One region of the Variovorax sp. 3319 genome, then DNA from elsewhere that is predicted to be linked to it. Evidence: riboswitches for the same ligand, from Rfam matches in the RefSeq annotation. Region 1 holds a riboswitch; the other holds the start of a gene.
What was found. Region 1 has a riboswitch for thiamine pyrophosphate ahead of thiC (phosphomethylpyrimidine synthase ThiC). Riboswitches for the same ligand answer to the same signal wherever they lie in the genome.
Positions count from the first base shown of each region.

Region 1 (4,368 bases):
AGCAACGCCGGTATTCCGGGCGTGCAGCTGCCGTCGGGTCTTGGCCCGAGCAGCGGCCTGCCCATCGGGTTGGAGCTGGACGGGCCCGCCGGCAGCGATCGCAAGCTGCTCGCCGTGGGCCTCGCAGTAGAAAACGTACTGGGCCGCCTGCCGGCTCCGAAGGGCAAGTAGCGCCTCCGGCCGTGTCAGCGCCGAGCCAGGCCGGCCAGCGCCGAACGCCGTTCGATGCCGAGCTTGTCGAAGATGCGCCGCAGGTAGGTGCGCACCGTGGGCACGCCCACCGCCATGCGGCGCGCGATCTCTTTGTCGGTCAGGCCTTCGAAGACAGCCCCCGCAACCTCCTGCTCTCGCGCGCTCAGGGCACTCCACGGGGCTTCGGCGGGCATATGCGCGGCAGCCGCCGTGCGCTGCGCACGCTGCAGCGCACCGATGAAAGCCGGCTCGATCAGGTCGAGCAGCGCCTTCTCATGGTCGCCGAAATCGCCGCGGCCCTTGCGCCGCCATATGCGCAGGTCGCCCAGGGCCCTGTTGCCTTCGAAGGCATGCAGGTTCATGCCCCAGTGCAGTCCGTCGCGCGAAAGAAAGTCGGTGAAGAACGCCGTGCGCATGAGTTCGCGCTGCGGCATCACGTCGGTCACGCGCGTGGCGCGGCGATGCGACTGCAGCACGAAGGTGATCGGGTCGTGGTGCTGGTGCCATTCGCCATAGCGGTCGAGGTTGGCAGGGTCCATGTTCAAGGCCACGCGGCCGTCGAACTGACCGGTCTCGGCATTCCAGACGAAGGATGCGAACTGGTCGGCATGCAGCAGGTCGAGCAGCGCCCCGCCCAGGCGCTCGCGAATGTCGCCTTCGCCCCGGTCTTCCGCCAGCAGCGTGAAAACGCCGCGCAGCGCCTGCTGTTCGGAGCCTGTCAGGTACATCGCCGCCTCGCTCTTTTGGTGTGCAGAAACAAGGCTAGCGTCTAGCAAGCACTGCGCCAAGAGTGGATCTCCGCAGGCGGCCCCGGGCTTGCCCCATCGGCGCGAGGGCCGCAAGGTGTTCCAATAGAGGCCTTCATGAGCGCCACTGATCCCACCACCGGACCCTGCCCCTGCGGCCGCACGGACCGTCGAGACAAGCCCATCGGCTATGCCCTGTGCTGCGGCCGCTACCTCGAAGACTTCGAGGGCACGCCCGCGCCGGATGCCGAATCGCTGATGCGCTCGCGCTATACCGCCTTCGTGCTGGAGCGAGAGCCCTACCTGCTGGCCACCTGGCACGCGTCGAAGCGGCCGGCTTCGATCGAGTTCGAGCCCGGCGTGAAATGGCTGGGGCTCGACATCCGCTCGCGCTCGGTGCTCGACGCCGACCACGCAGAGGTCGAATTCGTCGCGCGGCAGCGCAGCAGCACCGGCACCGCCACGCGGCTGCACGAGCGCAGCCGCTTCGTGCGGGAAGGCGATCGCTGGTTCTACCTCGAAGGCGACCTGCAGACTCCTGGTTGACGCGGCGGGCCGAGGCTCGCACAATCGGCCTCGCTCCGGGGTGCACGCATGTGGCGTGCTGAGATGGCAAAGCTGCCGACCCGCGAACTTGATCCGGGTCATACCGGCGTAAGAAGAGCTGCACTCCCTGACTCCGGTCCCGCCACCCACCCACCGTGGCGGTCCAAAGTCCACCGAGCGATTGCGGAGCACCCTTTCCCTCAACAAGGAGTGCCCCGCATGAATGCCCCCGACAAGTTCACCTCCCTGCTCTCGCTCACGCGCGAGCCCTTTCCCGCTTCGCACAAATGCCTGATTCCGGGCAGCCGGCCCGACCTGAACGTGCCGGTGCGCGACGTGCTGCTGACCAACGGCGAGACCGTGTCGCTCTACGACACCTCGGGCCCCTACACCGATGCCAAGGTCGAGATCGACGTGCGCCGCGGCCTGCCCGACGTGCGCGGTGCGTGGGTGCTTGAGCGCAACGACACCGAAAGCTACGAAGGCCGCACCCACCACGCGCTGGACGACGGCGCCAAGAACGAAGACCGCGATGCCCAGCGCCTGGCCGAACTGCGCGCCGGCGCTTCAGCGCTGCAGCGCACACCGCGCCGCGCCAAGCCGGGCGCCAACGTCACGCAGATGCACTATGCCCGCCGCGGCATCATTACCCCCGAGATGGAGTACGTGGCACTGCGCGAGAACGGCAAGCGCGAGTGGATGGCCGAGTACCTGGCCAACGAAGAGCGCGCAAAACGCGTGGCCGGCAACCCGATGGGCGCGAGCATTCCGCGCATCATCACGCCCGAGTTCGTGCGCGATGAAGTCGCACGCGGCCGCGCCATCATCCCCGCCAACATCAACCACCCTGAAGTCGAGCCGATGGCCATCGGCCGCAACTTCAAGGTGAAGATCAACGCCAACATCGGCAACTCGGCCGTCACTTCGAGCATCGAGGAAGAAGTCGAAAAGCTGGTGTGGGCGATTCGCTGGGGCGCCGACAACGTGATGGATCTTTCGACCGGCAAGAACATCCACACCACGCGCGACTGGATCGTGCGCAACTCGCCGGTGCCCATCGGCACGGTGCCGATCTACCAGGCGCTCGAAAAAGTGGGCGGGGTGGCCGAAGACCTCACCTGGGAGATCTACCGCGACACGCTGATCGAGCAGGCGGAGCAGGGCGTGGACTACTTCACCATTCATGCAGGGCTGCGGTTGCCGTTCATTCACCTGACCGCCAATCGAATGACGGGCATCGTCTCGCGCGGCGGCTCGATCATGGCCAAGTGGTGCATTGCCCACCACAAGGAGAGCTTTCTCTACGAGCACTTCGAAGACATCTGCGACATCATGAAGGCGTACGACGTGAGTTTTTCTCTAGGCGACGGCTTGCGCCCGGGCTCGGGTGCCGACGCGAACGACGAGGCTCAGTTTGCCGAGCTGCGCACGCTGGGCGAGCTCACGCAAATTGCCTGGAAGCACGACGTGCAGACCATGATCGAAGGGCCGGGCCATGTGCCGATGCACATGATCCAGTCGAACATGGACGAGCAGCTCAAGCACTGCCACGAGGCGCCGTTCTACACGCTCGGTCCGCTGACCATCGACATTGCGCCCGGGTACGACCACATTGCGAGCGCCATCGGTGCCGCGATGATCGGCTGGGCCGGCACTGCGATGCTCTGCTACGTGACGCCGAAGGAGCACCTGGGTCTGCCCGATCGCGACGACGTGAAGCAGGGAATCATTGCGTACAAGATCGCCGCGCATGCTGCCGATGTGGCCAAGGGGCACCCGGGAGCGCGTTCGCGAGACGATGCGCTGAGCAAGGCGCGCTTCGAGTTCCGCTGGCAAGACCAGTTCAACCTGGGGCTCGATCCCGATACGGCACGCGAGTTCCACGACGAGACGCTGCCCAAGGATTCGAGCAAGGTGGCGCATTTCTGTTCGATGTGCGGCCCCAAGTTCTGCTCGATGAAGATCACGCAGGAAGTGCGCGAGTACGCCGCCAGGAAGGGCGTGGCCGAGGCTGAGGCCATGGCCGAGGGCATGGAGGAAAAGTCCAAGGAGTTCATGGCGGGCGGTGGAGAAATCTACATCCCCATACGCCCAGTAGCCTGAGCGCGCCCCGGGGTCGTTGCTACCATGGGGGCTCTCCCCGAAACCCCTTCAGCGCAATGACCCCATTTCCCTTCGCCGCAGTCCTCTTCGACTGCGACGGCGTGCTCGTCGACTCCGAACCCATCACCAACCGCGTGCTCGCCGAAATGCTCGGCGAGCTCGGTTGGCATCTCACCACCGAAGAGTCGATGAACACCTTCACCGGCAAGGCCGTGAAGGACGAGACAGACCTCATCGAATCCAAGACCGGCGTCCGGATTACCGAGGAGTGGCTCAGGGCTTTCAGGGCTCGCCGCAACGAAGCACTCGAACGCGACCTGGCAGCCATTCCCCATGCGCCCGCGGCCATCCGCGAAATTCATGCAACGCTCAAGGGCCGCATCGCCTGCGCCTCGGGGGCCGACCGCCACAAGGTAGAACTGCAACTGGCCAAGGTGGGCCTGCTCGATTGCTTCCAGGGCCGAATCTTCAGCGGCCACGAGATGCCGCGCTCCAAGCCGCACCCCGATGTGTACCTTGCCGCCGCCGAGGCTCTGGGCGTCGATCCGAAGCGCTGCGCCGTGGTCGAGGACACCGTAACGGGCGCGATGGCCGGCGTGGCCGCGGGCGCCACGGTGTTCGGCTACAGCACCGGCGAGTCAGGCCACAGCGGGCCCGAGGCGCTGCGCAGCGTGGGCGCGCTGCAGGTGTTCAGCGACATGCGGGAACTGCCCGCGCTGCTCGCCTCGCATGGCATGCAGCCCGCCTGAAAACGGGCCCCGACAAACCAAGCCCCTGCCGC
Region 1 covers NZ_JAVDUZ010000002.1:212,165-216,532, forward strand. Annotated here, with positions in the region: gene iaaH (indoleacetamide hydrolase) at 1-171, shown strand, start outside; gene J2X67_RS05315 (helix-turn-helix transcriptional regulator) at 186-920, opposite strand; gene J2X67_RS05320 (YchJ family metal-binding protein) at 1,056-1,484, shown strand; TPP riboswitch at 1,511-1,616, shown strand; gene thiC (phosphomethylpyrimidine synthase ThiC) at 1,704-3,587, shown strand; gene J2X67_RS05330 (HAD family phosphatase) at 3,644-4,336, shown strand.

Region 2 (4,368 bases), on a different contig from region 1:
GGGCGACATATCGTCCGATTCGATCTCGGTCGCCCCAATCACGAACACGCCGCCGGGCTTGGGCGCTATGTAGAGCGGATATCGCGGATGCACCAGCCGCGTGGGCCGTTGCAATGCCACCTCCGGCGCATGCACGCGAATGACTTCGCCGCGCACGCCGCGCAGTGCATTCCATTGAGGTTTTGCTCCCAGGCCGCGGCAGTCGATCACGCGGTCGGGCTGGCCGGGGGCGCCCGGAGAGAAATCGCTTGGTGCGCGTGGCGACTGCCAGTGCAGCTGCACGTTCGGGCTGGCCTCCAGCGTGGCGAGCAGCGATGAGAGCAGAGCGCGGTTGTCGAGCTGGCCTTCTCCGGGGAGCAAAAGCCCCTGTGCGAAGCGCTGGCCCAATGAAGGCTCGAGCGCGGCGATGCCGCTGCCGTCGAGCGTTTGCATGGGGGCGAGTTCGGGCACCTGCTGGCCGGTGCGGGCCAACACGCGCGCGAGCCGCGCCGCCTCGGCGGCATCTTGCCGGTGCCAAAGCACCAGCGTGCCCTCGCGCTGAAAGAACACAGGTTGCGTGAGCGGCGCCAGCAGTTCGGGCCAGCGCGTCAATGCGTAGTGGCCCATGCGCACCACTGAAGCTGGAGCCACTGCGGATTCAGCCAGCGGCGCGAGCATGGCGGCCGCCACGCGCGCCGCCGCGCCTTCGGCCGTGGGACCTGCTGCATCGAACAACTCGACCTTGCAGCCGGCCCGCGCCAGCGTGACCGCGAGCAGGCGGCCCATCAGCCCCGCGCCGAGAATGGCGGCCGATTGAAACGGAAGGCTCATGGCGTTGCTCCTTCCCCCGCTGTGGGAAGGTTGGGATGGGGGCGGGCAGAGCGCGCAACGGATGCGCCGATTGCCCCCAGCCCGACCCTCCCCCGGGAGGGGAGGGAGCAAGGCAAGGCGAGTCGCCGATAATTTTCAGCATGACCCAAGCTGCACACTCCGACGCGCCCCAAGCGCCCCAGCGCTACGTGCGCGTGCTCTCGATTGCCGGCTCCGACAGCGGCGGTGGTGCGGGCATCCAGGCCGACCTGAAGACCTTCGCCGCGCTCGGCTGCTACGGCATGACCGCGATCACTGCGCTCACCGCGCAGAACACGCGCGGCGTGTCGGGCATTCACGGTGTGCCGCCGGCTTTTCTCAAGGCGCAGATCCAGGCCGTGGTCGAAGACATCGGTGTCGATGCGGTCAAGCTTGGCATGCTGCATGCGCCCGAGGTGGTCGATGTAGTGGCCTGGGCCATCGATCACTACCGGTTGCCGAATGTGGTGCTCGACCCGGTCATGGTGGCGACCAGCGGGGACCGCCTGATTGCCGCAGAGACGGTCCAGGTGCTGGTGCGAGAACTGTTTCCGCGCGCCGCGGTGGTTACGCCCAATCTCGATGAAGCCGCCTTGCTCATCGGCCACGCCATCGACGGCGTCGATGCGCTCGACGGAGCAGCCGAAGAACTGCTGGCACTCGGCGCGCAAGCTGTGCTGCTCAAAGGCGGGCATTTGCCGGGTGACGAAGTGGTCGATGTGCTGTTGGGGCGCGGCGGCCTGCGCAAGCGCCTGGCCTCGGCCCGCATTGCAAGCCGCAACCTGCATGGCACCGGTTGCACGCTGTCGTCCGCGATAGCCGCGCACCTGGCGCTGGGCCTGGAGTTGCCCGAGGCCGTGGAGCGCGCACGCGCGTTCGTGCTCGGTGCCATGGCGGCGGGTACCAACGTGCAAATCGGCAAGGGGCACGGTCCGCTCAACCACGGTTTTGCGCCAGTGCCGATGCACCGCCTGCCGTTGCTGTAGATGCCGGCTTGGGCCGGCTGAGCCACGCCAGCAAGAAGGTTGCCGCCAGCGTTGGCAGCGCAGAGCCGAACTGGGGCGCCCACTTGGCCGCGGCGTGATAAGCCGCAATACCGGCGATCCAGATCAGCGCCGCGCCAAGGTCGACACGGCGGTTGCCGGCCGAGGCAATGGCCCGGCCTGCGCCCAGCCTTCCCAAGATCACGCCGTAGAGCGGCACGAACACCGAGCTCAGCATCAGCAGGAACGGCTCGAGCGTGTGCATGGGCAGCACCAGCGCCAGGGCGGTGCACAGCGCCGCAATCAGCAGGCCCCAGCGCCGCACGCTCCAGCGCGGCAGCAGGCTGTGGGTGGACACCGCGCCCGAGTACACGTCGCCGTAGGCGTTGTCGAGCTCGTCAATGAGGATGAGGCCCAGCGCCACCAGGCCGCCTTGGGCGAGCAGCAATGCGGTAACCAGCCCGGTGCCTGGCTCGGCCACGCTCACAACCATCACGCCCAGCGCATAGCACCAGATGTTGGCCAGCGCGTAGCCGAGCCAGGTGCCGGTGAATGCGCTGCCCAGGCCACGCTGTCCGTTCGCGCTGCGTTTGCCGTGCCGCGCATAGTCGGCCACCAGCGGCAGCCAGGACACCGGCATTGCAATCACCAGGTCGAGCGCGCTGAACATGCCCATGCCCCCGGCACCCGGATGCGCCCAGAACGCGTCCAGCCCCTTGGCCTCCAGCCGCGTTGCGAACTGCCAGGTGAGCCACAGCAGCGACAGCACCACCAGCGGCAGGCCGAAGCGACTGACGAAGCGCCGCACCAGCTTGACCATGGAGCCTGCGAGCAGCGCCAGCAGCACCGCGCCCCAGATCAGGGTGGTAAGCGCGCTGCCCAACGGGCCGGTGAGCGTAAGGCCGAACGCCTGCTGGCCGATAGCCTGCGTGCCTTCACGCATGATTACCAGTTCGAAGGTAGTCCAGCCCACCAGCTGCACGATGTTGAGCAGCACCGGCAGTCGTGCGAAAGCGCTGCCGTAGGTGGCGTGCATCAGCCCTGCGCTTGCAAGCCCGGTTTCACAGCCGAGCCGTGCCGTCCAGGCCAATAGGCCCGCGCCGAGCAGCGAGCCCAGCACAATGGCAATGGCCGCATCGCGTGTGCCCACCGCCGGCACCAGGTAGGCGCCGATCTGCATTACCAGCAGCCCCACGCCCAGGCTGAACCAGAGCGAGGCGTGGTCGTGCCAGCCGAACACGCGCTGTGACGCGGGCAAAGGCGTCAGCGCCTCGTTGGCCGAAGAAAAATTGTCGTTGTCGTGTGCCATCCAGTTGCTCCAGTGCAAAAGGTTTGGCAGGTGGGCGAGGCTCCGGCGGCGGAGCCATCACGCGAGACAACGCGACAGGCCGCCGGACCAGCTTCCCTGCGCGAGGATTACCTCAGTCAGGTTCAAAGGGACTCTCTCAGTCAGCCCCGGAACTTATTCCGGTTCGACACCCCTAGCGGTGGTGCTCCGCGCCGTGGCGCAAAAGCGGAAACTATTGTACGAGCCTGCGCGCAAAAGCTTCCAAACCATCGATGACGATCTGGATATGCCGCTCGAAGCTGCTGTCCAGCGGCACGGCGGCGCCGTTGTCCCACCGCACGATGAAAGCCTGGTTTGCCAGCAGCGGCAGGTTGCGCGTGAGCACCGGGTGATCGAGCGGGCGAATGGTGTGGACGCGCTCGCGCAATTCTTCGGCCCAGGCCTGGGTGTTGTCCGCGGGCAGGGGCGAGAACTCCATCGTCACGAACCCGAGCATGGCCGCGATCACGCAGTTGTACGCCTCCAACAGCGGTTGCCCTTCGAACCCGGCTTCGACCAAGGCTGCAAGCACGCCTTCGACCAGCTCGGTGGGCAGGCTGCCGTTCGACACCAGTTGCGCGCCCAGCAACTGGGCCACGTTGGGGTGGCGGCGCACTGCCGCCCGGCAGCGGCGAAACAGTTGCGCAATCCATTCCTGCCAGCCCGCTTGGCCGGGCGGCGGCGTGACGTCGGCCATCACCATGGCGGCCACTTCGGCAAGCAGCGCCTCGCGGGTGCTCACATGCCAATGCACCGTGGCCGGGTAGACGCCCAGGCGCGCCGCAATCTCGCGCATGCTGAAGGCGCCGAGGCCGAACTCGTCGATGTGGGCCAGGGCGGCTTGGGCGATGAGCCGCTTCGACAGCGCGCCACCGCCGGCGGGGCGGCCCGCGGTCTTGGGTTTGGTTTCGGGTGCGGTCTTCTTCATGGATGCCGCCATTGTGTGGGGATGAAATTGATTGTATAAACAATATTAATTGAGCATTGATCAATTAACCGGAGATCAATCCCTGACCTCCCACTTTCGAAGGACCAGTCCATGACTGATGCTGCAATCGACCAAGCCCTTGCCGAGGCGCATCGGCGCTTTGTCGCCAGCAACCCCGCGAGCCGGCGCCAGTTCGAGGAGCAGACGCGCTATATGCCGGGTGCCAACAGCCGCTCGGTACTTTTCTACGCGCCGTTTCCGCTCACCATCGCCAAGGGCGAGGGCGCGGCACTTTGGGACGC
Region 2 covers NZ_JAVDUZ010000014.1:112,297-116,664, forward strand. Annotated here, with positions in the region: gene J2X67_RS25000 (FAD-dependent oxidoreductase) at 1-810, opposite strand, end outside; gene thiD (bifunctional hydroxymethylpyrimidine kinase/phosphomethylpyrimidine kinase) at 951-1,814, shown strand; gene J2X67_RS25010 (cytosine permease) at 1,765-3,120, opposite strand; TPP riboswitch at 3,197-3,304, opposite strand; gene J2X67_RS25015 (TetR/AcrR family transcriptional regulator C-terminal domain-containing protein) at 3,332-4,066, opposite strand; gene J2X67_RS25020 (aminotransferase class III-fold pyridoxal phosphate-dependent enzyme) at 4,178-4,368, shown strand, end outside.
Region 2: it holds a riboswitch for thiamine pyrophosphate, as region 1 does, so the genes downstream of both, J2X67_RS25010 (cytosine permease) here and thiC (phosphomethylpyrimidine synthase ThiC) in region 1, are expected to answer to the same signal.